Regions from separate parts of the Micromonospora sp. R77 genome, predicted to be linked through region 1. Evidence: predicted binding sites of a transcription regulator. Region 1 holds the regulator's gene; the other holds the start of a gene.

What was found. Region 1 encodes HrcA, which represses chaperone genes, less so after heat shock. Its sites were predicted from a motif close to GGTTNGCACNCTCNNNNNGAGNGTGCNAACC; they were not measured.
Region 2: a site for HrcA is predicted at 4,599-4,629, ahead of groL (chaperonin GroEL). Genes of this name have one in related genera too.

Annotation. Positions count from the first base shown of each region.
Region 1 covers NZ_JALDST010000001.1:1,360,487-1,374,905, reverse strand. Annotated here, with positions in the region: gene MRQ36_RS06175 (DUF4240 domain-containing protein) at 1-383, shown strand, start outside; gene lepA (translation elongation factor 4) at 534-2,411, shown strand; gene MRQ36_RS34345 (MYXO-CTERM sorting domain-containing protein) at 2,884-3,021, shown strand; gene MRQ36_RS06160 (GlsB/YeaQ/YmgE family stress response membrane protein) at 3,359-3,643, shown strand; gene MRQ36_RS06155 (sugar ABC transporter substrate-binding protein) at 3,878-5,170, shown strand; gene MRQ36_RS06150 (carbohydrate ABC transporter permease) at 5,167-6,153, shown strand; gene MRQ36_RS06145 (carbohydrate ABC transporter permease) at 6,150-6,980, shown strand; gene MRQ36_RS06140 (transcriptional regulator) at 7,011-7,328, opposite strand; gene MRQ36_RS06135 (hypothetical protein) at 7,325-7,804, opposite strand; gene MRQ36_RS06130 (MOSC domain-containing protein) at 7,927-8,586, shown strand; gene MRQ36_RS06125 (hypothetical protein) at 8,583-9,443, opposite strand; gene MRQ36_RS06120 (enoyl-CoA hydratase-related protein) at 9,617-10,426, opposite strand; gene hemW (radical SAM family heme chaperone HemW) at 10,446-11,669, shown strand; gene MRQ36_RS06110 (DUF4870 domain-containing protein) at 11,714-12,316, opposite strand; gene hrcA (heat-inducible transcriptional repressor HrcA) at 12,513-13,535, shown strand; gene dnaJ (molecular chaperone DnaJ) at 13,609-14,419, shown strand, end outside.
Region 2 covers NZ_JALDST010000001.1:2,280,915-2,295,333, reverse strand. Annotated here, with positions in the region: gene MRQ36_RS10610 (GNAT family N-acetyltransferase) at 1-484, shown strand, start outside; gene paaN (phenylacetic acid degradation protein PaaN) at 537-2,210, shown strand; gene MRQ36_RS10600 (GNAT family N-acetyltransferase) at 2,306-2,836, opposite strand; gene MRQ36_RS10595 (cold-shock protein) at 3,060-3,263, shown strand; gene MRQ36_RS10590 (hypothetical protein) at 3,376-4,551, shown strand; gene groL (chaperonin GroEL) at 4,831-6,453, shown strand; gene MRQ36_RS10580 (hypothetical protein) at 6,541-6,783, opposite strand; gene MRQ36_RS10575 (GNAT family N-acetyltransferase) at 6,877-7,809, opposite strand; partial or broken gene MRQ36_RS10570 (S8 family serine peptidase) at 7,924-10,403, opposite strand; gene MRQ36_RS10565 (glycerol-3-phosphate dehydrogenase/oxidase) at 10,552-12,369, shown strand; gene MRQ36_RS10560 (hypothetical protein) at 12,457-12,975, shown strand; gene MRQ36_RS10555 (FAD-binding oxidoreductase) at 12,979-14,379, opposite strand.

The DNA.
Region 1 (14,419 bases):
CCGCCTCCTACACCGTCGACCTGTGGGGCGCGGCCTACCTGATCAACGGTGGCGCCTCCGACGACGGCTTCGAGTACTTCCGGGGCTGGCTGATGACCCAGGGGCGGGCCGTCCTCGCGCAGGCCGTCCGGAATCCCGACGCCCTCGCGGAGCTGCCCCAGGTCCGGGCCGCCGCGCTCAGCGGCGAGGAGTTCGAGTGCGAGGAGATGCTGTCGGTGCCCTGGGACGCGTACCGGAAGGCCACCGCGACCGATCTCCCGGCGGACCGCGACCCGGTGAAAGTGCCGGACCTCAACGACTTCTGGGACTTCGACGACGAGGAGGAAGCCCGTCGCCGGCTGCCGAAGCTCGCGGCGCTCTTCGTCGAGCCGCCGGCGGAGTGACCGGAGCCGCCGCAGGGTGACCGGGCCCCGGCGGGGGTGACCGGCCCCGCACCCCAGGAGTGATCGGACCGCGTCGCGGGCGACGTGGGAGCATAGAGGGGGCCGGCGACGCGTCGGCCCGCTCACGTCAGCCGACCAGAACGGACCGCTGTGCCACCGACGCTCGATCCCGGCGCGAACGCTCCTGGTGCCACCGACCCGGCGCGCATCAGGAACTTCGGCATCATCGCCCACATCGACCACGGAAAGTCGACGCTGGCCGACCGGATGCTGCAGCTCACCGGCGTGGTCGACCCCCGGCAGATGCGCGCGCAGTACCTCGACCGGATGGACATCGAGCGCGAGCGCGGCATCACCATCAAGAGCCAGGCCGTCCGCATGCCGTGGACCATCCGCGAGGGTGACCGGGCCGGCGAGCAGGCCGTGCTCAACATGATCGACACCCCGGGTCACGTCGACTTCACCTATGAGGTGTCCCGCTCGCTGGCCGCCTGCGAGGGCGCGATCCTGCTGGTGGACGCCGCGCAGGGGATCGAGGCGCAGACGCTGGCCAACCTCTATCTGGCGCTCGAGAACGACCTGCGCATCATTCCGGTGCTCAACAAGATCGACCTGCCCGCCGCCCAGCCGGAGAAGTACGCCGAGGAGTTGGCCCACCTGATCGGTGGCGACCCGGCGGACTGCATCAGGGTCTCCGGCAAGACCGGCGAGGGCGTGCCCCATCTGCTGGACGAGATCGTCCGGCAGTTCGTCCCGCCCACCGGCGAGGCCGGCTCTCCGGCCCGCGCGATGATCTTCGACTCGGTGTACGACGTCTACCGGGGCGTGGTCACCTACGTCCGGGTGGTCGACGGCCGGATCAGCGCCCGGGACCGGATCAAGATGATGTCCACCGGCGCGGTGCACGAACTGCTGGAGATCGGCGTCATCTCCCCGGAGATGGTGAAGGCCGACGGGCTCGGCGTCGGCGAGGTGGGCTACCTGATCACCGGCGTGAAGGACGTCCGCCAGTCCCGGGTCGGTGACACGGTCACCATCAACGGCAACCCGGCCAAGGAGGCGTTGGGCGGCTACAAGGACCCGAAGCCGATGGTCTATTCCGGCCTCTATCCGATCGACGGGTCGGACTACCCGAACCTGCGGGAGGCGCTGGACAAGCTCAAGCTCAACGACGCCGCGCTCGACTACGAGCCGGAGACGTCCGGGGCGCTCGGCTTCGGCTTCCGCTGCGGCTTCCTCGGCCTGCTGCACCTGGAGATCATCCGGGAGCGGCTGGAGCGGGAGTACAACCTCGACCTGATTTCCACCGCGCCGAACGTGGTCTACCGGGCCATCACCGAGGACGGCCAGGAGATCGTGGTGACCAACCCGAGCGAGTACCCGACCGGCAAGATCGCCGAGGTGTACGAGCCGGTCGTGCGGGCCACCGTGCTCACCCCGAACGACTACGTCGGCGCGGTGATGGAGCTGTGCCAGGGCCGCCGGGGCAGCCTGCTCGGCATGGACTACCTCTCCGCGGACCGGGTGGAGCTGCGCTACACGCTGCCCCTCGCGGAGATCATCTTCGACTTCTTCGACCAGTTGAAGAGTCGTACCAAGGGCTACGCCTCGCTGGACTACGAGCCCTCCGGCGAGCAGGCGTCCGAACTGGTGAAGGTGGACATCCTGCTGCACGGCGAGCCGGTGGACGCGTTCAGCGCCATCGTGCACAAGGACAAGGCGTACAACTACGGGGTCACCATCGCGGCCAAGCTGCGCAACCTGATCCCGCGCCAGCAGTTCGAGGTGCCGATCCAGGCGGCCATCGGCAGCCGGGTGATCGCCCGGGAGACCATCCGGGCGATCCGCAAGGACGTGCTCGCCAAGTGCTACGGCGGTGACATCAGCCGGAAGCGCAAGCTGCTGGAGAAGCAGAAGGAAGGCAAGAAGCGGATGAAGATGGTGGGCCGGGTGGAGGTCCCCCAGGAGGCCTTCATCGCCGCGCTCTCCTCCGACTCCGGCGACGGCAAGGCCGCCGGCAAGAAGTGACCGCCGCCGGGTGATCCCGGCCGAGGGCGCCCCGCCCGGAGCGGACCGACCGGTCCGCACCGGCGGGGCGCCGGCTTTTTCCTCGCGTACGCGGAGAATTTTTTCTTGGCTCGGCGGCCCTGCCCCGGGCGTGGCCGGAATGCTCTCCACCTGCTGTTTTCGCGCGACAGGGTCAATCGACGCGGTGGCCGGGCATCGACATCCGGGACCGTCCCGGGCGTCGAGTCGGTTTGGATTTTCGGCGCGTCGGGAACTCAGCGGTCACGACAGCAACCACACAGATCGTGTGAAAACATCTGAGGAGGAGGAGCGACCGTGGAGCTCACCGTCTGGGGCATCATCACCGCGCTCATCGTTGGTCTCATCGTCGGCGCTCTGGGTCGCCTGGTCGTGCCGGGCCGCCAGAACATGCCGATGTGGCTGCACATGCTGATCGGCGTCGGCGCCGCTCTGCTCGGCACCATCGTCGCCCGTGCGTCCGGCTTCGCCGACACCGCCGGCATCGACTGGCGGGAGCTGCTCCTGCAGGTCCTCTTCGCCGCCATCGCCGTGGCCCTGGTGGCCGGTGTGGGTCGCCGCCGGAGCGTCACGCACCACTGACGCACCCTGAACCGCTGACGCGGGCGTCCGACCTCCACGGTCGGGCGCCCGTTTCGCGTTCCGCCCCGGGCCCGTCGTCGGTCCCGGGGCGATTGCCGTCCTCCGCGGCGCCTCGGGAGGCTGGGAGGCGGTGGGCGACATCGATGCCCGCGCTGGCACGGGATTCGAGTGGTTCGATGCCGTGCGGGTGGTGCGGGGCTCCCGTGGGAGCGATGACAGTGCTGGTCACAGACTTGTTGCGTAGTTCGTCACCGGAGTCGGTTTGGATTTTCTGCGGGTCGGGAACTTAGCGGTCACGACAGCAACCACACAGATCGTGTGAAAACATCTGAGGAGGAGGAGCGACCGTGGAGCTCACCGTCTGGGGCATCATCACCGCGCTCATCGTTGGTCTCATCGTCGGCGCTCTGGGCCGTTTGGTCGTGCCGGGCCGCCAGAACATGCCGATGTGGCTGCACATGCTGATCGGCGTCGGCGCCGCTCTGCTCGGCACCATCGTCGCCCGTGCGTCCGGCTTCGCCGACACCGCCGGCATCGACTGGCGGGAGCTGCTCCTGCAGGTCCTCTTCGCCGCCATCGCCGTGGCCCTGGTGGCCGGTGTGGGTCGCCGCCGGAGCGTCTCGCGCTACTGACGCACCCCTGAACCACCGACGCGGGCGTCCGACCTCCACGGTCGGGCGCCCGCGTCGTTTCGTGCTGCCCGAAACGCCCTCGGTCGGCCGGTAAAGCACCCTTGCCCGCGCCCCTGGCGGCTGCGATACGGTCGCCTCGCCCGGTCGTCGCCGCCTCCCCCTGTCGTAAAGGAATTTTTCCTACTAAGGTGCGGCGGAGAAGGTTAGTGCCAAACGGCCCGAGGGAGATATGGCGTGAACAGGTGGAAGCGGCTGGCTCCGGTCACCGCCATCGTGGCCTCGGCCGCGATGGTGCTCGCCGGTTGCGGTGGCTCCGGTGATGACGACAAGGCCGCCGACAACAGCAAGTTGACGGTCTGGATGATGGGCGAGGGGGGTGACGCCCAGACGAAGTTCCTCGACGGTGTCGAGACCGAGTTCAAGAAGAAGCACCCGGAGACCGACGTGGTCGTCCAGTACATCCCCTGGCTCGAGGCGCCGAAGAAGTTCCAGGCGGCGCTCGCCGGCGGTGAGGGACCGGACGTGACCGAACTGGGCAACACCGAGACCCAGGGCTGGGCGGCGCAGGAGGCGCTCGCCGACGTGACCGACAAGTTCAAGGGCTGGTCCGAGGGGAAGGACATCCTCCCCGGCCTGGTGCAGAACGCCCAGCTCGACGGCAAGCAGTACGGCGTCCCGTGGTACGCCGGCGTGCGGGCCATCTACTACCGCACCGACTGGTTCGCCGAGGCCGGCGTGAAGCCGCCGACGACCTGGGACGAGCTGGTCACCGCCGCGAAGACCGTCCAGGCCAAGAAGCCCGGCACCTACGGCATCGCCCTGCCCGGCAACTCCGAGCTGCCGTTCTACTCCTTCCTCTGGGGTGCCGGCGCGGAGATCGCCACCAAGGACGGCGACACCTGGAAGTCCGGCTACAACACGCCGGAGGCCCAGAAGGCCGTCAAGTTCTGGACCGATCTGGTGACCGTGCACAAGGTCGCCCCGCCGGCCGCCGCCGGCTGGAACGAGGTCGACGCCCGGACCCAGTTCGCCACCGGTAAGGCCGCGATGGCCTTCGCCGGCAGCTGGCAGGGCGGCGCGATGAAGAAGGACAACCCGGACATCGAGAAGGTGTGGGGCACGTTCCCCATCCCCGGTCCGGACGGCAAGCCGGCGCCCGCCTTCGCCGGCGGCTCCGACATCGCGCTCTGGAAGGACAGCAAGCGGCAGGACCTGGCCTGGGACTACCTGACCGTGCTGCTGAGCAAGCAGAAGGACCAGGAGTTCGCCAGCAGCCTGAACTTCTTCCCGGTCTACCAGGACCTGGTCAGCGGCGGGAACTACGCCAACGACAAGGTGATGGCCGCCTTCGCGACCAGCATGCAGAACACCAAGCTGACGCCGCTGACCCCGAAGTGGGTCGAGGTGAGCCGGACCAAGACGGTGACCCAGGCGATGAACAGCTCGGTGATCAAGGGGCAGAAGACGGTCGAGAAGGCCACCGCCGACGCGGCCACCGAGATGGAAAGCATCCTCAACGCCAAGTGAGTGTCCTGACCGAGAGCACCGGGACGGCCGCCGCGCGGGAGACCCCCGCGCGGCGGCGGCCCCGCGTCGACCGCCTCCCGTACCTGCTCCTGCTGCCCTGCCTGGTGATCATCGGGGTGCTGCTGCTGTGGCCCCTCGGCGAAGTCGTCGGCATGTCGTTCTTCAAGCTCAACAGCGTCCGCCAGCTGCGCGGCGACCGCGAGTGGCCCTGGGTGGGCCTGGACAACTACGCCCAGATCCTCGGTGACCCGTTCTTCCGTACGGTGCTGCGCAACACCGTGCTCTTCGCCGCGGCCAACGTGGTGCTGACGATGATCCTGGGCACCCTGGTCGGGCTGCTGCTCAACCGGCTCGGCAAGCGGATGGCCACCTTCGTCGCCAGCTGCGTCATGCTGGCCTGGGCCACCCCGGCGCTGACCGGCACCATCGTCTGGAAGTGGATCTTCGACGACACCAGTGGGCTGGTCACCTGGTTGTTCAACAAGCTGCCCGACGGCCTCTCCACCAGCCTCTTCGGGCGCAGCGACTGGACCGGCTACGGCTGGTTCAACGACCCGCTGCTGTTCTTCTCCATCCTCACCCTGGTGGTGGTCTGGCACTCGTTCCCGTTCATCGCCGTCAGTGTGCTGGCCGGGCTGAAGAGCGTACCGAGCGAGTTGCAGGAGGCGGCCCGGGTCGACGGCGCCGGCCCGTGGCGGGTCTTCTGGTCGGTCACCTTCCCGATGCTGCGGCCGGTCTTCGGCATCCTGGTGGTGCTCTCCACCATCTGGGACTTCAAGGTCTTCACCCAGCAGTTCGTCCTGGCCGGCGGCACCCAGGACCGCTCGACCTTCATGCTCTCCATCTACTCGTACGCGGAGGCGTTCTCGCCGCCGCCCAAGTACGGCCTGGGCGCGTCGATCGCGGTCATCCTGACCCTGATCCTGCTCGTCGTGACCGGTGTCTACGTCCGCATGGTGCTGCGGCAGGAGGACGAGTCGTGAAGAAGTTCGCCCTCAACGGCGCGGGCCTGCTGGTCGCGCTCTTCGCGGCCTTCCCGGTCTACTGGATGGTCGCGACCTCGCTGAAGCCCAACCGGGAGATCTTCTCCAGCACGCCGCGTCCGGTGCCGGCCCAGCCGACCCTGGAGCACTACCGGGAGATCCTGACCGGCAACCTGATCCCGGGCGTGACGTTCGTCGACTTCTTCCTCAACAGCGTCCTGGTGGCGGTGTCGACGGTGCTGCTCAGCGGCCTGGTGGCGCTGCTCGCCGCGACGGCGGTGGCCCGCTTCCGGTTCCGGCTGCGGACCACGTTCCTGATCCTGCTGCTGGTGGTGCAGATGATCCCGCTGGAGGCGCTGGTCATCCCGCTCTTCCTGATGATCCAGCGGCTCGGGCTCTACAACACCCTGCCCAGCCTGATCCTGACGTACCTCGGTTTCTCGCTGCCGTTCGCGGTGTGGATGCTGCGCGGCTTCGTCGCGGCGGTGCCGAAGGAGCTGGAGGAGGCGGCGGCGATCGACGGCGCGAGCCGGGCGCAGACCTTCCGCCGGATCCTCTTCCCGCTGGTCGCGCCCGGTCTGGTCGCCACCAGCATCTTCTCCTTCATCACCGCCTGGAACGAGCTGATCTTCGCGTTGACCTTCGTCAACGACCAGAGCCGCTACACCCTGCCGGTGGCGATGACGTTCTTCTTCGGCCGGGACGACACGGCCTGGGGCTCGGTGATGGCGGCGTCCACCCTCTTCACCCTCCCGGTGATCGTCTTCTTCCTGCTGGTCCAGCGCCGGATGGTCTCCGGGCTGGTCGCGGGCGCGGTCAAGGGCTGACCGGGCCTGACGGGGGCCGCCGGCCGCCCGTCAGGCCCCGGGCGGGACCAGGGTCGCGCCGGCCCGGGCGACGATCTCCTGGAGCGCGGCGACGTGGCCGTCGAACGCGCCGCGTCCGTGCCGGCTCAACCGCACCGAGGTGCGCGCCCGCTTGCCGACGAAGCCCTTGCGCACCTCGACGTAACCGGCCTGCTCCAGGACGCTGAGCTGCTTGGACAGCGCCGAGTCGGAGAGCCCGAGCTCGTCGCGCAGATAACGGAACTCGGCCCATTCGGTGGCGGCGAGCAGGCCCACCAGCGACAGCCGGGTGGGCGCGTGGATCAGCTCGTCGAACCGGGGAGCGGTCACCGGCCGCTGCCGATCGGCCGGGCGGTCATCACGCCGCGAAGGTAGCGCATCAGCCGGGGCCCGGTCAGCGCCATGGTGATCCCGGTGATCGTGGCGCCGGTGGTCGCCGGCCAGGGGACGTTGAGCGCCGCGGCGGCGAAGCCGGTGACCAGGCCGAGCCCGACCAGGGCGAACACGAAGCCGACGATGGTGACGGCGCCGCGCGCGCCGAGCAGCGACGTGCGTACCTGCGCGCGGTGCCGCCGCACCACCACGGCGATCAGCGCGCCGAGGGCGGCGGCGTATCCGACGGAGCCGACGGCGACCACCCACGGGCGGTGCGTCTCGACGGCGGCGGTGAAGGCGACCATGAGGGCGCCGACGGCCGCCCAGTACCAGCGGGGCACCAGGGCGGCGGTGACCGCCTGGTCGCGGCGGACGTGGAGTTCGGTGAGCGCCGCCGCGGCGGCGGCGGGAGAGACGGCCGGCTCGGGCATGACAGCCTCCTTGAGGGCGGGACGAGTACTTGCCTGATTGGAAAGTAAACGCCTCACTTTCCGATCGGGCAAGTACTTTCCGGGGGCGAATTCCGGTTGGCTCGCCGACTAGGCTGAGCGGCATGGCGGGGAGACTGGTGACGGTGAACGTCGGTGCGGTGACCGAGGCGGCGTGGGCGGGCGACGCGAGCGGCCGCAGCGGCATCGACAAGCGACCGGTCGACGGCCCGGTGCTGCTGCGGCCCGACGGGGTGGCCGGCGACTTCATCGGCGAGCGGGCCCACCACGGCGCCGCCGACCAGGCCGTCTACGCCTATGCCGAGGAGGACGCCGGCTGGTGGGCGGCCGAACTCGGCCGCGAGATCCGACCGGGTGCCTTCGGGGAGAACCTCACCACCTACGCGGTCGACGTCACCGGAGCGGTGATCGGCGAGCAGTGGGCGGTCGGCTCGGCTCTGCTCCAGGTCACCAAGCCGCGCAGTCCGTGCACCACGTTCGCCGGCTTCTGGGGGGTGCCGGACCTGATCAAGCGGTTCACCGTCCGGGCCGCGCCCGGGGCCTACCTGCGGGTGCTGCGGGCCGGCGAGGTCACCGCGGGCGACCCGGTCGAGGTGGTGGAGCGCCCCGCGCACGGGGTGACCATCGGCGAGGTGTTCCGGGCGACGACCCTGGAGCCGGACCTGCTGCCCCGGCTGCTCGACGCCCCCGGCCTGCCGGACCGGATCCGGGAGAAGGCCCGCCGTCGGCTCGCCCACCCTGGCCCGGCGGCGACCGCCGGCTAGACGTCGGCGAAGACCTCGGCCAGGACCTGCCCGGTGCCGGCCCGATCGTCGCCGCGCGCCTTCGCCCAGGTGCCCTGCCGGGCGGTCCACTCCAGGTCACCGAAGCGCACCCGCTTCACCCCGTGGTCGCCGGCGTGCGAGACCAGCCAGTGGGCGTACCGCCAGCCGTTGCGGGCGTCCGACGCCGGCACGGCCAGCCCGGTCGGGTCGGCCGCCGCCTCGGGCAGCCCCCAGTCCAGGGTGAGACCGCGGGTCAGCGCGGCGGCGGCCGCCGCGCCACGCATCGTCGGCGTCGGGCCCACCGTGCAGGCCACCGCGCCGGTCGCGTCGCCGAGCAGGGCCCGGGTGAGCACCTGCGACTCGTCGGCCCACTTCTGGTACGCCTCCGGGTAGGCCGACCGCTGCACCCGCTGCGCGGCCTCGGTGACCCGCATCCCCTGCCAGCCCTTGACCTTCTTCAGCGCGGCATAGAACCGGGCCGCCGCGTAGCGCGGGTCCTGGATCTGCTCGGCGGTGCCCCAGCCCTGGCTCGGCCGCTGCTGGAACAGCCCCACCGAGTCCCGGTCGCCGTGGCCGATGTTCTTCAGGTGCGATTCCTGGTAGGCGGTGGCCAGCGCCACGACCACGGCCTGCTCGGGCATCCCGCGTTGCATGCCGATCGCCGCGATGGTGGCCGCGTTGGCCATCTGGTCCGCGCCGAGCACCACCCGGCCGTCGGCCTGCACCGTGCAGGTGCGGCTGGCCAGGGGCAGGGTGAGGTGCGGCCCGAGCTGCCGGACCACGAACCAGATCCCGAGGAGGGCGACGACCGCCACCGCCACGCCGGCTGCCACGACTGCCCGACTTCGCACCCGCACCCCCTGTTCGACCGTCCGCCAAGAGTACGTCCCCCGACACACCGTCCGGGTCGTCCGACCGGCCCCCTCCCGCAGTGTCACCGACCCGCTGCGGACCGCGCCCCGACCCGCCCACCTCGCGCCCGCCCGGCCGCCGACCCTCCTACCTCCCACCCGGCCGACCGCCGACGCTCCTACCCCGCACTCTCTCCTCGACCACCATCGAGAGCGGCCACCCATCGAGTCAATCGCTTCTCGCGGAAGGCCAGGACGCCCTCGCGGCCCTCGTCGGAGAGGAAGTACCCGGTGGAGAGCGTTGCCAACTCGGCGATCTCCGCGCGCAGGTCGGTGGTGGCCGGCCGGCGCAGCAACTCCTTCGCGCCGGTCAGCGCACCCGGCGCGCCGCGTACCAGGGAGTCGCAGTAGCGGGCCACGGCGGCGTCCAGCCCGTCGGCCGGCACCGCCGCGGTGACCAGGCCGATCTCGGCGGCCCGCCGGCCGTCGAAGGTGTCGCCGGTCAGATAGAGCTCGGCGGCGGCCCGTGGGTGCAGCCGGGGCAGCACGGTCGCCGAGATGACCGCCGGGATCACGCCGATCCGGACCTCGGTGAACGCGAACGTCGCCTCCTGCGCGCAGACCGCCAGGTCCGCCGCCGCGATCAGGCCCAGCCCGCCGGCCCGGGCCGGCCCGGCCACCTTCGCCAGCACCGGCTTCGGGCACTCCCACACCGCCGCCAGGACGTCGCCGAGCATGCCGGCCGGCACGGTCCCGCTGGCGTACGCGGCGGCGGTCTCCTTGAGGTCGGCACCGGAGCAGAAGACCGGGCCGGTGTGGTCCAGCACGACCGCCCGGACGGTGTCGTCGGCGACCGCGGCGGCCAGCCCGGCCAGCAGCTCGGTCATCAGCGGCGTGGAGAGCGCGTTGCGGTTGTGCGGGCTGTCCAGGGTGAGGGTGGTCACCCCACGGGCCGTGGCGACCCGCACGAGAGCGTCCGGAGAGGTCATGCCGGGCACACTAGTGGCCATGCCCGGCGTCCTTCCAGATGGCGAGACCGTCCCCGTCGACGGTGCGCTGCCCGCCACCGCCCTGACCTCGGTCGGCGCGCGCGGTTTCGGCGTGTACGTGCACGTGCCGTTCTGCGCCAGCCGCTGCGGCTACTGCGACTTCAACACCTACACCTCGGCCGAGCTGGGCGGCGGCGCCGACCGCGAGTCGTACGCCGACACGGTGCTGGCCGAGCTGGCGCTGGCCGGTCGGGTGCTCGGCGACACCCCGCCGCGGCGGGTGGACACCGTCTTCGTCGGCGGCGGCACGCCGACCCTGCTGTCCGCCGACGACCTGGCCCGCATCCTGGACGGGATCGACCGCACCTGGGGGCTGGCCGCCGACGCCGAGGTGACCACCGAGGCCAACCCCGAGTCGGTCACGCCCGAGTCGCTTCGGACGCTGCGGGCGGCCGGCTACACCCGGATCTCGCTGGGCATGCAGTCCGCCGCGCCCGGGGTGCTGGCGGTGCTCGACCGCCGGCACCGCCCCGGCCGGGCCGCCGAGGCCGCCCGGGAAGCCCGGGAGGCCGGCTTCGACCACGTCAACCTGGACCTGATCTACGGCACGCCGGGGGAGAGCGCCGACGACTTCGCCGCCTCGCTCGCGCAGGTGGTGGCGGCGGGCGTGGACCACGTCAGCGCGTACGCCCTGATCGTGGAGGACGGCACCCGGCTCGCGGCGCGGATGCGGCGCGGCGAGCTGCCGTACCCCTCCGACGACGTGGCGGCGGACCGTTACCTGGCCGCGGAGGCCGCCCTCGACGCGGCCGGCTTCTCCTGGTACGAGGTGTCCAACTGGGCCCGCTCCGAGGCGGCCCGGTGCCGGCACAACCTGCTCTACTGGACCGGTGCCGACTGGTGGGGCCTCGGGCCGGGGGCGCACAGCCACGTCGGCGGGGTCCGCTGGTGGAACGTCAAGCACCCCACCGCGTACGCGAAGCGCCTGGCGGCGGGGGAGTCACCCGGCCTGGCCCGGGAACTGCTCACGCCCGACGAGGCGCACATGGAGGACGTGATGCTGCGGCTGCGGCTCGCGTCGGGGCTGCCGCTGGCGGTGCTGGACGACGCGGGCCGGGCGGCTGCGGCCCGTGCCCTGGCCGACGGCCTGCTGGCCGCGCCGGACCACGCGGCGGGGCGGGCGGTGCTCACCCTGCGCGGGCGGTTGCTGGCCGACGCGGTGGTCCGCGACCTGCTGGCCTGACCGCCCGGGGACCCGGCCGACCCCGTGGGCCGGCCGGGCCGGTGTCACTTGATGAAGTTCGCGGACATCGGGTAGCGGTAGGGCTGACCCTCGTTGGCCTTCATGCCGGCGATGATCCCGAACAGGATCTGGATCACCACGACCGCGATGCTGGGCAGGAAGAGCAGGCACCAGCTCACGAAGAGCAGCACGAACGCGATGATCGACCAGAGGATCTGGAAGTTCAGCGCGGCCAGGGCGTGCGCCCGGACGGTCGGCGACTGCTGACCACGGGCCAGGTAGGCGATGAGCGGGGCGACGAAGCCCAGCGGGCCGAAGCTGATCAGCGCGCCGGCGGCACCGCCGAAGTGCGCGACCAGGGCCCAGGTCTTGTCGTCGTTGTTGGCGTAGCCGCCGGTGGGGGCGCCGTACGCGCCGCCGGTCGGGTAGCCGGCGTTCGGCGGCGGGTAGCCGCCCGGCGGGGGGTAGCCGCCCGACGGCGGCTGACCGCCGGTGGGCGGCGGATAGCCACCGGGCGGGGGATACCCGGCGCCGCCCGGTGCCCCGGACAGTGGTGCGGTGGGTGGCTCCGACGAGCCGTACGGCGCGGTCGGGTCCGGCTGGGCGCCGGGGTCCCCCGCTCCGGGCGGGCGAGGTGGTTCAGTCATGGACGCCACGGTAGGGGCCGGTGGCAAGCAGGCGCCAGAGCGACACCGCCCGGGATGTCCGGCTGATCGGCTCTGGTGTGTCGACGTCGGGGGTGCCGCACCGGAGGTCCGTCGCTGATCATCGCGTCGGCGGGGGCACCGACGTAGACTGGCACTCGCTACAGTCGAGTGCCAGGAGTGCGCCAGGAGGTGGGAGATGGGTCTCGACGACCGCAAGCTCGCCGTGCTGCGCGCGATCGTCGAGGACTACGTCGCCACCCAGGAACCGGTGGGGAGCAGGGCCCTCGTCGAGCGCCACCAGCTCGGCGTCTCCCCGGCGACGGTGCGCAACGACATGGCGGTGCTGGAGGAGGAGGGCTACATCCGGCAGCCGCACACCAGTGCCGGCCGGGTGCCCACCGACCGGGGTTACCGGCTCTTCGTCGACCGGCTGTCCCGGGTCAAGCCGCTCAGCCCGGCCGAACGCCGCGCCATCGAACGCTTCCTGGTCGGCGCGGTCGACCTGGACGACGTGGTGCACCGCACGGTCCGGCTGCTGGCCCAGCTCACCCGCCAGGTCGCCGTCGTGCAGTACCCGTCGCTGGCCCGTTCCTCGGTGCGTCACCTGGAGCTGGTGCCGATCTCCACCACCCGGCTGATGCTGGTCATGATCGCGGACACCGGGCGGGTCGAGCAGCGGCTGGTCGAGCTGCCCGCGCCGATCCCCGCCGACGACGTCACCGACCTGCGCCGGCTGGTCAACGAGAAGCTGGTCGGCAGCCGCCTGTCGGAGACCCCGCCGCTGGTCCAGGCGCTGGTCGACGAGGCCGTGCCGCACCTGCGCGGGGCGATGACCACGCTGTCGACCGTGCTGCTGGAGACCCTCGTCGAGCGGCACGAGGAGCGCATCGCGCTGGCCGGCACCGCCAACCTCACCCGGGGTGGACTGCTCGACTTCCAGGGCTCGCTGCGCCCCATCCTGGAGGCGCTGGAGGAGGAGGTGGTGATGCTCAAGCTGATCGGCGAGGCGGAGTCCACCACCACCCGGGTGCTGATCGGCGACGAGAACGAGATCGACAACCTGCGGGCCGCCTCGGTGGTCAGCACCGGGTACGGCCCGGGCTCGACCGCCCTCGGCGGCCTGGGTGTGCTGGGTCCCACCCGGATGGACTACCCCGGCACGATCGCCACGGTGAGGGCCGTGGCACGCTACGTGGGCGAGCTGCTGGCCCAGAACTGACCAGTCAGGGCCGACGGCCGGCTCCGGCCGACGACCGGTGCAACGCGAGACGAACATGAGGACACGGAACGCAGTGGCCAGGGACTACTACGGCATTCTCGGTGTGAACCGGGAGGCCTCCGACGACGAGATCAAGCGCGCCTACCGCAAGCTGGCGCGGCAGTTCCACCCGGACGTCAATCCGGACCCGGAGGCACAGGAGAAGTTCAAGGACATCAACGCGGCGTACGAGGTCCTCTCGGACGACCGGAAGCGGCAGATCGTCGACCTGGGTGGCGACCCGCTCGCCCCGGGCGGCGGCGGTGCCGGCGGCCCCGGGGGACCGGGCGGCGCGGGACCCTTCGTCGGTTTCCAGGACATCATGGACGCCTTCTTCGGCGGGGCGGCCGGCGGTGCCCGGGGGCCCCGTCCACGGACCCGGCCGGGCGCGGACGCGATCCTGCGGCTGGAGCTGGACCTGCACGAGACCGCGTTCGGCGTCGAGGCGCCGATCACCGTCGACACCGCGGTGCTCTGCACCACCTGCTCCGGCGCCGGCACCGCGGCCGGCACCCACCTGGCCACCTGCGAGGCGTGCGGCGGCCGGGGCGAGGTGCAGTCGGTGCAGCGGACCTTCCTCGGCCAGGTGGTCTCCGCCCGGCCCTGCACGGTCTGCCAGGGCTACGGCACCACCATCCCGCACCCCTGCCCGACCTGCGCCGGTGACGGCCGGGTGCGGACCCGCCGCTCGCTGACCGTCAAGATCCCGGCCGGGGTCGAGGACGGCATGCGGATCCGGCTGGCCCAGCAGGGTGAGGTGGGCCCGGGCGGCGGCACGGCCGGCGACCTCTACGTGGAGATCCACGAGCGGCCGCACGACGTCTACTCCCGCAAGGGCGACGACC
Region 2 (14,419 bases), 920 kb from region 1:
CTACCGCACGGTCCGCTGGCAGGGCGACACCCCCGAGGAGTACGCCGCCGACGTGGCCTACCTCGACGGTCGGCTGATGACCGACGCGCCCCTGGGTGACCTGGAGTGGGAGCCGGAGCAGGTCGACGTGGCCCGGCTGCGGGGCACCGAGCGGGCGCTGGACGCGCGGGGCCGCCGCCGCTACCACCACGCGGTGCGGCACGAGGAGTCCGGCCGGCTGGTGGCCTGGACCCTGATCGACCTCGGTCCGAGCGCGGACTGGCACGCGTACCAGCAGATCACCCTGGTCGACCCGCCGCACCGGGGGCACCGGCTCGGCCTGCTCACCAAGATCGACAATCTGCGCTACGTGCTGGACCACGAGCCCGCCCTGCGCGCGATCGACACCTGGAACGCCGCCGAGAACCACCACATGGTGGCGATCAACGAGCAGCTCGGCTTCCGGCCGGTCGACGCCTGGACGGACTGGCAGTTGACGGTTTGAGATGTGACACGGGTCTACTGATCTGGTGGCTTCCTGTTGCATGATGGCGGACATGACGGAGACCCCGCACCCCCTGTACGACAGGCACGCCGACACCCTGAACCGTGCGCTGACCGCGATCACGGAGCGGGGCTACTGGTCCGCCTACCCGGAGTCGCCCAGCCCTCGGGTCTACGGCGAGACCGCCGCCGCCGACGGTAAGGCCGCCTTCGAGGCGTACCTGAACGGCGACTTCCCCCTGGACCAGCCGACGGACGGCGACACGGTCGCCACCGAGGCGAGCCCGTTCGGGCTGGCGCTGGACGTCCGCTACCCGCACGCCTCCGCCGACCAGCTGGTGGCCGCCGCCTCGGCCGCCCTGCCGGCCTGGCGCGACGCCGGCCCGCAGGCCCGGGTCGGGGTCTGCCTGGAGATCCTGGACCGGCTGCACAAGCACATCTTCGAGCTGGCCAACGCGGTGCAGTTCACCAGCGGCCAGGCGTTCGTGATGGCCTTCCAGGCCGGTGGCGCGCACGCGCTGGACCGCGCGCTGGAGGCCGTCGCCTACGCGTACGCGGAGATGACCCGGCACCCGGGGACGGCCGGCTGGGAGAAGGCCGCCGGCAAGGGCGACCCGCTGCGGATGACCAAGACGTTCCACGTGGTCCCGCGCGGGGTGGCGCTGGTCATCGGCTGCAACACCTTCCCGACCTGGAACTCGTACCCGGGGCTCTTCGCCTCGCTGGTCACCGGCAACCCGGTGGTCGTCAAGCCGCACCCGCGCGCCGTGCTGCCGCTGGCGATCACCGTGAAGTACGCCCGTCAGGTGCTCGCCGAGGCCGGCTTCGACCCGAACCTGGTCCAGCTCGCCCCCGAGGCCCCCGGCGAGAAGCTGGCCTCCACGCTGGCCCTGCACCCGGCCGTGAAGATCGTCGACTTCACCGGTTCCACCGAGTACGGCGACTGGCTGGAGGCGAACGCCCGGCAGGCCGCCGTCTACACCGAGAAGGCCGGCCTGAACACGGTGGTGATCGACTCCACCGACGACTTCGCCGGGATGTGCCGCAACCTGGGCTTCACGCTGACCCTCTACAGCGGCCAGATGTGCACCACCTCGCAGAACCTCCTGATCCCCCGGGACGGTATCGAGACCGACCAAGGGCACAAGAGCTTCGACGAGGTGGCCGCCGGGATCGCCGGCGCGGTCGGCAAGCTCACCGCCGACCCGGCGCGTGGCGTCGAGCTGACCGGCGCGATCGTCAACGACGGCGTGCTGGAACGCCTCGACGAGGTGACCAAGGTCGGCGAGCCGGTGCTGGAGTCGCGGACCGTCGAGCACCCGGCCTTCCCCGGCGCGGTGATCCGTACGCCGACCATCGTCAAGCTGGCCGCCGGCGACACGGCGACCTACTCGCGGGAGTGGTTCGGGCCGATCTCGTTCGCCATCGCCACCGACTCCACGGCGCACAGCCTGGAGATCCTGCGCGCGACGGTGGGGGAGAAGGGCGCGCTGACCGCGGCCGTCTACTCCACCGACGAGGCGGTGCTGGACGCGGCCGAGGCGGCGGCGATCGACGCCGGGGTGCACCTGTCCTGCAACCTGACCGGCGGTGTCTTCGTCAACCAGTCGGCGGCCTTCTCCGACTTCCACGGCAGCGGCGCCAACCCGGCCGCCAACTCCGCCCTCACCGACGGCGCGTACGTGGCGAACCGCTTCCGCATCGTGCAGTCCCGCCGCCACGCCTGACCCGGTCCACCTCGTCGATCATGGACTTGTGGCGGCTCGCGGAACGGGCGGAAGCCGACGAGTCGGACACCACAAGTCCATGATCGCCGGGTGGGTCAGGCTCGGCGGCGCATTTGGAGTTCGTGCAGGGCGGGGAGGCGGGGGTGGGGGACGCGTACGCCGGTGTCGGTGAAGCCCAGGCGCTGGTAGGCCCGGTAGGCGCGGTCGTTGCCGACCACCACCTCCAGCATCAGCTCCGGGCGCCCGCACTCCCGGGACCAGGCGGCCACCGCCTCGACGAGGTCGGCGAGGAGTCCGCTGCCCCGCCAGGCGGGCGTCAGGTAGACCGCGTAGACCACCGTCACGGCGGGCTCGCCGGGGGCGGCGATGCCACCTGCGTGACCGACGAACCGTCCGCCGGGGTCGGCGACGAACTGGGCCGCGCCGGTGCCGGTGGAGACCGCCGCGACCCGGGCGGCGTACTCGGCGTGCGGGCGGGCCGCCGCCTCGGCGACCGTCTCCAGGAAGGCCAGCGGTGAGTCGGCGAGCATCTCCAGCCGGAGCGCCCGCATCCGGCCGGCGTCGCGGGGGCGGACCCGGCGGACGGTGGTGGTCCGGACGGGCGGGCCGACGGTCGCGCTGGTCATTCCGCATGCATACTCCAACCATGACCGTCCATGTCGTACCGGTCGCGGAATCGGGCCGGAACATGCCCGATCTGGGGTCGTGCGTGGCCGTCACTCCTCGTGTAGCGTGCGATTTCGCATCCCCGGTTCAGCGACCGTCGCCGATCGCCGGAACGGTGGTCCGGGCGCGGCCCCGCGCGGCGTCCGAGCTGGTGGAACGCCGCGCAGAGTGAGGAAGTGCACCGTGGCACAGGGCACCGTGAAGTGGTTCAACTCCGAAAAGGGCTACGGCTTCATCGCCGTCGACGGCGGGCAGGACGTCTTCGTCCACTTCTCCGCGATCGAGATGGACGGCTACAAGGCGTTGGACGACGGCCAGCGGGTCGAGTTCGAGATCGCCCAGGGGCAGAAGGGCCCGCAGGCCGAGCGCGTCCGCGTCATCGCCTGATCCGCTCGCCGCCCGGCGGGCGGCGTCTCCACCCGGGGATCCGGGGCTGCGGTGCGGGTGCGTACCGGGGAAGATCATGAGCCGTTCCAGCCATTGCCGCTGAGGAGGGTCCATGTCCGACCAGCCCCCGCCGGGTCCGACCGACCCGGCGCCGTCCGGCGCCGGCCTGCCGGCCGACCCGCCACCACCACCGGCCGGCCCTCCGCAGCCCGGCCACCCGGGGTACGCCGTGCCGGGCGCTCCCGGGCAGCCCGGGACCGCGTACCCGGCCCAGCCGGGCGGGCAGCCGCCGGGGTGGACCTGGCCGGCGGCCGGCGGCGCCCACCCCGGCCAGCCGTACCCGGGTCAACCGCCGATGCCCGGCCAGCCGTACCCGGGCCAGCCGTACCCGGGTCAACCGCCGATGCCCGGCCAGCCGTACGTCTGGCAGCCCGGTGGCCCGGGCTGGGACCCGGCCGATCCGCTGGTCACGCCGCCGCACGCCGGTGTCGGCGGCTGGTTCTCCCGGGTCGGCGGCGCGCTGCGCCGAGGGTGGCGGCTGCTGCTGCCGATCATGCTGCTCACCCAGGCGGTGCCGGGCGCGGTGGTCTCGGTGATCGGCCTCGCCCTCGCGCCGACCGGTGAGCCGACGACCGGGCCGGACGGGGCGCCGGTCCTGCCGGACGGCTACCTGCGCGACGCGCTCGCCTTCTACGTCACCGTGCTCGTCGCCAGCCTGCTGCTCGGCCTGCTGCAGAACGTGGGGTGGGCGGCGGGCACCTGGGTGGTCGCCCGGCAGGCGGCCGGCGAGCCGGTCGGGTTCGGGGCCGCGATCGGGTACGGGGTGCGCCGGGTCCTCGGTCTCTGGGGCTGGTCGTTGGTGACCTCGCTGCTGATCGGGGTCGGCGTCTGCTTCTGCGTGCTGCCGGGGATCTACGCGGCCTTCGCCCTCGCGCTGGTCGGCCCGGTCTATCTCTTCGAGCGGCAGAACCCGGTCGGTCGCTCGGTCGGGATGTTCCACCAGCGGTTCGGCCTGGTGCTCGGCCGGCTCGCGCTGGTCGCCGCGGTGATCGTGGTCGGTGCGCTGGTCAGCTTCGTGCTGGAGTCGGTCGGGCAGCTCCCGTTCGGGGCGCACCCGTTGTCCGCCTCGGGCACGGCGCTGGGCGCCGTGGCGGTGTCCCTGGTGGTGGCCGTGGTGGTCGTGCCGGTCAACGTGGCGCAGCTGATCGGGCTGGTCGTCACGTACGCCGAGCAGCGGGCCCACGAGGGCCCGGTGAACGCCGCCCGACTGGCCGCGGAACTCGGCTGACCCGGGCCATCGTGCTTGCACTCGGCAAGGGAGAGTGCTAAACCTGTCATTGGCACTCGCATACGGTGAGTGCCAATGGTCGGGGCGGTAGGGCCACGGCCGCACGGGCGTCTCGATGGCGCACGGGTGGCACATGGCCGGTCGTCGCGGGCTGTCCGGCCCGACCGAGGAGGACGTCGTCGTCGCCAGGTGGCGACGTCCCCAAGGTGCGTACACCAGGCGGCCCATCCGGGGCACAACACTCGGGTGGCCCGTGAGTGTCCAGGAGGACAACGCCGTATGGCCAAGATGATCGCGTTCGACGAAGAGGCGCGCCGCGGCCTCGAGCGGGGCATGAACCAGCTCGCCGACGCCGTGAAGGTGACGCTCGGCCCCAAGGGCCGCAACGTCGTGCTCGAGAAGAAGTGGGGTGCCCCCACCATCACCAACGATGGTGTGAGCATCGCCAAGGAGATCGAGCTCGAGGACCCGTACGAGAAGATCGGCGCTGAGCTGGTCAAGGAGGTCGCCAAGAAGACCGACGACGTTGCCGGTGACGGCACGACGACGGCGACCGTCCTGGCCCAGGCCCTGGTCCGTGAGGGCCTGCGCAACGTGGCCGCCGGCGCCAACCCGATGGCCCTGAAGCGGGGCATCGAGACCGCCGTCGCCAGCGTCTCGGAGGAGCTGCTCAAGCTCGCCAAGGACGTGGAGACCAAGGAGCAGATCGCCTCCACCGCCTCCATCTCGGCCGGTGACAACACCGTCGGCGAGATCATCGCCGAGGCGATGGACAAGGTCGGCAAGGAAGGCGTCATCACCGTCGAGGAGAGCAACACCTTCGGCCTGGAGCTCGAGCTCACCGAGGGTATGCGCTTCGACAAGGGCTACATCTCCGCGTACTTCATGACCGACCCGGAGCGGATGGAGGCCGTCTTCGACGACCCCTACCTGCTCATCGTCAACAGCAAGATCTCGTCGGTGAAGGACCTGCTCCCGATCCTGGAGAAGGTCATGCAGTCCGGCAAGCCGCTGCTGATCATCTCCGAGGACATCGAGGGCGAGGCCCTGGCCACCCTGGTCGTCAACAAGGTCCGGGGCACCTTCAAGTCGGTCGCCGTCAAGGCGCCGGGCTTCGGTGACCGCCGCAAGGCCATGCTCGCCGACATCGCCATCCTCACCGGTGGCCAGGTCATCAGCGAGGAGGTCGGCCTCAAGCTGGACGCCGTCGGCCTCGACATGCTGGGCCGCGCCCGCAAGGTCGTGGTGACCAAGGACGAGACCACCATCGTCGACGGTGCCGGTGACGCCGAGCAGATCCAGGGCCGGGTCAACCAGATCCGGGCCGAGATCGACAAGAGCGACTCCGACTACGACCGCGAGAAGCTGCAGGAGCGCCTGGCCAAGCTGGCCGGCGGTGTCGCGGTGATCAAGGTCGGCGCGGCCACCGAGGTCGAGCTCAAGGAGCGCAAGCACCGCATCGAGGACGCCGTCCGCAACGCGAAGGCCGCCGTCGAGGAGGGCATCGTCCCGGGTGGTGGCGTCGCGCTGGTGCAGGCCGGCAAGACCGCCTTCGACAAGCTGGACCTGACCGGCGACGAGGCGACCGGCGCGCAGATCGTCAAGATCGCGCTGGACGCCCCGCTGCGGCAGATCGCCGTCAACGCCGGCCTCGAGGGTGGCGTGGTCGTCGAGCGCGTCCGCAACCTGGACGCCGGGCACGGCCTCAACGCCGCCAGCGGCGAGTACGTCGACCTGCTGGCTGCGGGCATCATCGACCCGGCCAAGGTGACCCGGTCGGCGCTGCAGAACGCCGCGTCCATCGCGGCGCTCTTCCTCACCACCGAGGCCGTCGTGGCGGACAAGCCGGAGAAGACCCCGGCCGCCCCGGCTGGCCCGGGTGGCGGGGACATGGACTTCTGAGTCCAGCTCTCCCAGTACGCCGAAAGGGGCGGGCCGCGTCAGCGGTCCGCCCCTTTCCGTCGTCCGCGTCGGTGTGGCAGCCGCCGGTCAGCCCGGTATCCGCCGTTGGTTGCGGCGCTTGTGCGAGCGGTCGTACGGCGGTGGCACGACGACCGGCTCGTCGACCAGTTCCAGCGGTTCCTCGGCGGCGGGCGCGTCGACGTCGGTCAGTTCGGCGCGTTGTTCGGCGTCGCCGTAGTCGAGCCGGTCGAACGGCAGTCGGCCGGTGACCTCCCCGGCCGGTGGCCAGCCCGCCGGCTGGTCGTCGGCCTGTTCGTCGTCCGTGGTCATGGCTGCCTCCCTCTACGCAGCACCGTAGGGGGCCGTCGATGGCGGACGCGGGGGAATGGCGCTATTAGCGCCTATATCCCTTTCGCCTTTCGGTCACGCCGGAGCTGCGTCGATCGGTTTCCGGTAGAGCCAGAACACCCGCTCGATCCGGGCGCCCGCGCTGCCCGCATAGAACGGCACCGGCCCCACCCAGCCGATCTGCGCGGACCCGTGGCCCGCCGCCGCCTGGTCCCGCAGGCAGCGGCGCAGCAGCACCCCGCCGATCCCGGAACCCTCCGCCGCCGGGGCGGTGCCCATCGGGCCGAACCAGCTCGGCCGCGACGACCCGTAGGCGGCGAAGCCGAGAAGCTCGCCGTCGCGCTCCGCCAGGTGCGCCCCGGCGTCCGGCCGGCCCACCGAGCCGGCCAGCTCGCCGTCCCACGAGCCGCCGAAGGTGGACCGGGCGAAGGCGGTCAGCGCCGGCAGGTCCGCCGGCCCGGCCCGGCGTACCGTCACGCCCTGGTCGGCCAGGCGGCGCTCCGCGGCCTCCGTCGGCCGCAACGCCGCGGAGCCGGCGGTCAGGTCCGCGGTCATGTTCCAGGCGGTACGGTCCTGCCGGAAGCCGAGCCGCAGCGCCGCGCAGACGGCCGGCGTGTAGCGCACGTCGATGCCCGGCCAGGCGTAGTACGGCGGGTTGCCGGCCAGCAGCAGCTCGACCGCGCCGAGCCCGGCGAGCCGCCGCTCCGCCGCCGCCAGCAGGGCCCGTCCGATGCCCCGCCGCCGGTCCGCCGGCGCCACCGCCAGCAGGTCGACGTGCCCGCGCCCCGGGTCCCGCTGCGCGACCGAGCCGATCAGCACCCCGACCAGCTCCGTGCCCCGGACCGCGCCGACCAGCACCACCGGCCGGTCCGCCGCCGCGCGCACCGCGAGGGTGTCCACCACCGCCGTCGCCTCGGCCGCGTCCTCCGGCAGGTCCAGCGCCCGCCGGCAGAGGTCGACGACGGTGGGCAGCCGGTCGGGGCCCAGTTCGATGATCTCCACGTCCATGGTCGCCGACCCTAGGTCATCCGACCCGCCCCCGACACCGTCCGACCCGCCGCCACGAGGCTGTTAACAGGGGACCCCTGCTCTACCGGAGGCGTTAACAGGGGGCCCGTGCTTTCACCCGCGGGCGGCGCGGACGGCGGCGTACGCGTCGACGAGGCCGGCACCGGTCAGGTCGGCGTCGCCGCCGCAGCGGTCGGCGTCGGCCGGCACGCCGGCCGGGCTGGCGGTGTCCCGCAGGAGCCGGCGGGTACGGGCCAGGTCGCCGACCAGCGCCGGGTTCGCCGACCACATCAGCGCCACCACCCCGGCGACCTGCGGGGTGGCCATCGAGGTGCCGGCCAGGCTGGCGTAGCCGCCACCGGGGAACGCCGACAGCACGTCCGCGCCCGGGGCCACCAGGTCCGGTTTGGCGAGCCCGTCCGGCGCCGGTCCCCGGCTGGAGAAGCGGGCGAGCTGCCGCTGCCGGTCCACCGCGCCGACGGTCAGCACGTCCGGATAGGGCGCGGGCGGGTCCGCCACCGACCCGCAGTACGGGCCGGTGTTGCCCGCCGCGGCGACCACCAGGATGCCGGCGGCGGCCAGCGCGGCGGTGGCCGGACGGAGCGCCCCCGCGTCGCAGCCCTCGATCGGCGGGCAGCCCCACGAGTTGGTCAGCACGTCGGGTGCCCGCTGGGGCCGGCCGTCGGTGAACGGGTCCCCGCCTGCCGGGAAGGGCGCCAGCATGAACTGGAGGCAGTCGAGGTAGTGGGCCGGGCTGCCCAGGTTGCGGTCCAGGTTGACGCAGCCGACCCAGCGGGCGCCGGGGGCCACCCCGATGCCGTCGCGCCCCACCGCGCTGCCCACCGTGTGGGTGCCGTGACCGCCCCGGTCGGTCGGCGTACGGGTGTGGGACCAGGGGTCGTACCAGGAGTCGTCGCCGCCCCGGAAGCCGCCGGCCAGCGCCGGGTGCCGCCCGTCCACCCCCGAGTCGGAGCTGCCGACCACGATGCCCGCCCCGGTCACGCCCAGCTCGTTCCAGACCCGGTCGGCGCCGATCAGGGAGACGTTCCAGACCGGGCCGGTCGGGGCGGGCCGGTCGCCGCGCGCCGGTGGAGCCGCCGCCGGCAGGGGACGCAGCCGCTGGTCGACCAGCACCCGGGCCACCTCGGGCCGCCCCGAGAGCCAGGCGCGCACCGCCGGCCCGCCATCCGTCGCGATCGCGTTCACCAGGTAGTACGGCGTCGGGTGCAGGTGCAGCCGGGTCAGCTCGCGGCGCAGGTCCCCCTGGGTGCGGTCGGCCGTGGCGACGAGTCGCCGATAGACCTCGGCGGCCCGGGCGTCCCGACCGGCCCGCCCCGGCACCCCGGCCGGTACGCCGCTCAGATCTGCCTGCTCGCGGAGCACCACCAGCAGCCGTTCCCCGTACAGGCCGGGCTGGCCGGGGACGACATGAACCACGGCGACGGCGGCGAGCAGGGCGGTGGCGGTCAGCCCGGCGACCCGGCGGCGCGGGGCGGCGCGCGGGCCGGGCCAGCAGGACGGCGTACCCGATGGCGAGCAGCACCGCGACGGCGAGCGCGCCGCCCGTCGCGACGGCGACCCAGAACGGCAGGTCGCGGCCGGCGGCCAGCAGCACGGTGACCTCTTCCGGGTCGACCAGGGCGAGCGGCCCCAGCAGCCCGAGGCCGACCAGCCAGCGCACCGGGGCCGACCCGGCCGGCCCGTCGGCCCGCACTGCCGCCGCGTGCAGCGCGGCCAGCGTGAAGCCGAGCGGCGGCAGCGCGAACAGCGCCGGCAGTTGCGCCCCGGACTGCCCGGCGCCGGCCGCCAGCAGCACCAGGACCACCCCGGCGACCAGCCCGCCGACCAGCACCAGCCGGGCCGGTCGGGGCGGCGTGCCGACCGTGAAGTGCGTCCAGAAGGCGGGACCGAGCAGCACCCCGGCCAGCCCGCCGAGCGCGGCGGCGGCGAGCACCGCGAGCAGCGTCTCCAGCGGCCCGCCGAGCGCGCCGACCCAGGCCCACGGCAGCAGCAGGGCCAGCCCCGCCGCGACCGCGAGCAGCGTCACCGGACCGACCCGCCGTCGGCCACCCGCCGTCGGCCGGACCGTTCCGGGGTGCGCCGCCCCGGTGCCGTCCGGGTGCGTCGTCGGCTCGCGCCCGGTTTCGGGCTGCGCGCTGTCGGTCCGCGTCGGCATACCCGTCGGCGGCGGGCGCGGACGGGTCGATCGCCGTCGCCGGACCGGCGGTGGGGCGGCGGCGGGTCAGCCGGGCCAGCACGACCGCCACCAGCGCCCCGGTGCCGGCGAGCGCGGCCAGGTACGCCTCCTGGTGCACCGGCGGCAGGGTCCGCAGCAGCGTCAGCGCGCCCGCCGCCAGCGCGCCGGCCAGCCAGACCCGGCCGACGGCCCGGACCGCCGGTGCGCGCGGGACCAGGGCCAGGGCCAGCGTGGGCCCGCCCACCAGCAGCACGGTGCCCAGGGCGACCAGCGGCCAGGTCGCCACCACCCGGTGCAGGCCGGTGGCGAGCACCGCCTGGTCGGCGGCCCAGCCGACCACCTGCCCGAGCACCGTCACCAGCACGGCCCAGCCGCCGACGAGCACCGCCGCCACCACCGGCCACGGGCCGGTCCGGTCGGGTGCGGGGCCGGGCGGCGGGGCGGGCAGCCGGGGACCGATCTCCATGCCGATCACGGTACGGCCCGGACGGGAGATGTCGCTGTCACGGCGGGACGGTTACCGTGGACGGGTGCGTGACCCCAACGTGTCCCGAGCCGCCGCCGGCCAGCTCTCCATCGCCCGCCGCGCCGACGACCTGCGCCGACTGCGTACCGAGCAGTTCGACGTGCTGGTCATCGGCGGTGGGGTGACCGGGGCGGGAGCCGCGCTCGACGCCGCCTCCCGAGGGCTGAAGGTGGCGCTGGTGGAGGCCCGCGACTTCGCCGCCGGCACGTCCAGCCGGTCCAGCAAGCTCATCCACGGCGGCCTGCGTTACCTGGAGCAGTTGGAGTTCCACCTGGTCCACGAGGCGCTGACCGAGCGCGGGCTGCTCGCCACCCGGCTCGCGCCGCACCTGGTCCGCCCGGTGCCGTTCCTGGTCCCGCTCCCCGCCGGCCGGGGCCCGCGCGACCTGCCGGTCCGGCTGTTCCGCCGCTCCTACTACGGGCTCGGGGTGGCGACGTACGACGCCTTCGCCGGGGTCTTCGGCGGTGGGCGGGGCATGCCCCTGCACCGGCACCTGACCCGGGAGGGTGCCCGCCGGATCTTCCCCAGCCTCCGCCCGGACACCCTGGCCGGCGCGATCCGCTACTACGACGGGCAGGTCGACGACGCCCGGCTGGTGGTGACGCTGGCGCGGACCGCGGCGAGCCTGGGGGCGACCGTGGTGACCAGCGCCCGCGCGGTCGGCCTGATCCGGCAGGCCCGCGAGGTGACCGGGGTCCGCGTCCGCGACCTGGAGGCCCCCGCCGACTCCCCGGACGCCGAGTTCGAGGTACGCGCCCGCACGGTCATCGCCGCCACCGGCGTGTGGAGCGACGACATGTCGCGGATGCTCAACGACGTCGGGCTGCGCCCCGGGGTCCGGGTCCGGGCCTCCAAGGGGGTGCACCTGGTGGTGCCCCGCTCGGCGATCACCGGCGAGACCGGGCTGATCCTGCGCACCGCGTCCAGCGTGCTCTTCGTCATCCCGTGGGGTGGCCACTGGATCATCGGCACCACGGACACCGACTGGCGGCTGGACCGGGGCCACCCGTCGGCCACCGCCAAGGACATCGACTATCTGCTGGAGCAGGTCAACACCGTGCTCGACCGGCCGCTCACCACGGCCGACATCGAGGGCGTCTATGCCGGGCTGCGCCCGCTGCTGGCCGGCGAGGCCGACTCCACCTCGAAGCTGTCCCGGGAGCACGCGGTGGTCGAGCCGATGCTCGGGCTGCTGCTGGTGGCCGGCGGCAAGTACACGACGTACCGGGTGATGGCCGCCGACGTGGTGGACCGGGCGGTGCACCGGCTGGGCTGGAACCGACCGTCGCGTACCGCCGACCTGCCGCTGCTCGGCGCCGACGGGTACGCGGCGATGTGGCGGGACCGGGCCGACCTGGCCCGCCGGCACGGGGTGCCGGTCGGCGTGGTCGAACACCTGCTGGAGCGGTACGGCACGCTCACCCGGGAACTGCTCGCCCTGATCGAGGCGGACCCGCTGCTCGGCTCGCCGCTGGCCGGCGCCCCGGAATACCTGGCCGCCGAGGTGACGTACGCGGCCCGGGCCGAGGGGGCGCTGCACCTGGAGGACGTGCTGACCCGGCGTACCCGGATCTCCTTCGAGACCAGCCACCGCGGCCTGGAGTCGGCGGAGCACGCCGCCGAGCTGATGGGCGCGGTGCTCGGCTGGGACGCCGGGACCCGGGCCCGCGAGGTGACCCACTACCGGGCGCGGGTGGCGGCGGAGCGGCAGTCGCAGCTGATGGTGGACGACGTGGCAGCGGACGCGGCCCGGCTCGGCGCGCCCGACGTGCGCGGCTTCGCGGCCGACCGGGGGGTCGACGGCGACAGCGTCGAACTTCCCTCGTCCTCCCGGTAGTCGATCCGACGCCGCGCCACTAGGTGTTCACCTGGCGGCCGGTCGGCCGGTACCGGCTCCGGGCCGCGGTGAGATAGGTTCGCCTGCGTGTTTCGCCCTTCCTGGACGCGTCTCATCCCTTTCTCGGCCGGTGCCCTGCTGGCGGTCGCCCTCACCGGCTGCTCGATGCTCGACCGGGCGGAGGACGCCACCGCGAAGACCGGGACAGCGCCGACCGGCGGAGCGTCCGGGACGGCCGGTCCCCGCCCGATCGAGCTGCTGCAGAAGGTCGGCGCGGACGGCTCGGTCCGGACGCTCCTGGTGAAGCCGGACGGCAGCTGGGACTGCCGGGACTGCGCCGGTGACGGGGTCAACTCGACCGGCCGGCTCACCCCGGAGCAGACCCAGCGGTTGCAGCGGATGGCCACCGATCCGCAGCTGGCGAAGGAGACCGACCAGGCACGCGCCTACAAGCTCTCCTGCATCGACACGCTGACCTCCACGCTGCTCATCCCGCCGGGGCTGACCATCACCCAGCAGGACTGCCCGGGCGAGGAGCGGCCCCCGGTGGCCGGCGAGATCCTGCTGCTGCTCACCCAGGCCACCCCGGCCGAGGTGAAGGGCTGAGCGTCAGAGCACCTTGCCGGGGTTGAACAGGCCGTCCGGGTCGAGCGCGGCCTTGATCGCGTGGTGCACCCGGACCCCGACCGGGCCGATCTCCCGGGCCAGCCAGTCCCGCTTGAGCAGCCCGACGCCGTGCTCCCCGGTGCAGGTGCCACCGAGTTCCAGGCCCAACCGCATGATCTCGTCGAAGGCCCGCCGGCCCCGCTCGACACTGGCCGGGTCGGCCCGGTCGACCACGATGTTGGGGTGCATGTTCCCGTCGCCGGCGTGCCCGACCACGCCGATCGGCACGTCGCACTCCCGGGCGATCCGGGCCACCCCGTCGAGCAGTTCGGCGAGCGCGCCGCGCGGCACCGCCACGTCGTCGATCACCAGGCCGCCGTTGCCGTCCGGGAAGGTCGTCGCGGCGAACTTCTCCATCGCCGGGTGGGCCAGGCGACGGGCCTGGAGCAGGGCCGCCGCCTCGACGGCGTCGGTGGCCGCGTAGACCTCGTCGGCGCCGGCCGCCGTGCAGACCTCGGCGATCCGGGCCAGGTCGTCGGCCGCCCGGGAGCCGGTGTCCACGGCGGCCAGCAGCAGCGCCTCCGCGTCGGTGCGCAGCCCCATCGGCTGGTACGCCTCGATCGCCACCAGATGGGTGCGGTCCAGCAGCTCCAGCAGGCTGGGGCTGAGTCCCCGTTCGGCGATCCCGGCGACGGCCGTGCCGGCGGTGGCGGTGGAGGGAAAGACGGCGACCAGGGTCAGCGACTCCTCGGGGGCGGGCCGCAGCGACACGGTCACCTCGGTGACCACGCCGAGGGTGCCCTCGGAGCCGACGAAGAGCCGGGTCAGGTCGTACCCGGCGACGCCCTTGGCGGTCCGCCGGCCGGTACGCAGCACCTCGCCGGAGGCGAGCACCACCTCCAGGCCGAGGACGTATTCGGTGGTGACGCCGTACTTGACGCAGCACATGCCACCGGCGTTGGTGGACACGTTGCCACCGATGGTGGAGGACTCCCAGGAACCCGGGTCCGGGGGATAGTAGAGCCCCTGCTCCGCCACCGCGCCGGCCAGCGTGGCGTTGACGACGCCGGGCTGGACCACGGCGATCCGGCTCACCGGGTCGATCTCCAGGATCCGGTCCATCGCCACGGTGCTCAGCACCACCGCGCCGTCGACGGCGTTCGCGGCGCCGGCCAGCCCGGTCCGGGCACCCTGCGGCACCACCGGTACGCCGTGCCGGGCGGCGGCCCGGACCACCGCCACCACCTCGTCTGTGCTGCGCGGCCGGGTGACCACGAGCGGCGTGCCGGCGGCGCAGAGATCGGCCTCGTCCCGCTCGTGCAGCCGGAGCAGGTCCGGGTCGGTGAGCACGGCGGCGTCGCCGAGGGCGGCCCGCAGGTCGTCGAGGAGGGGGCTGTCGGCCATGCGGGGAAGGCTAGGTCGTCCCCGCGTGATCATCAACCGG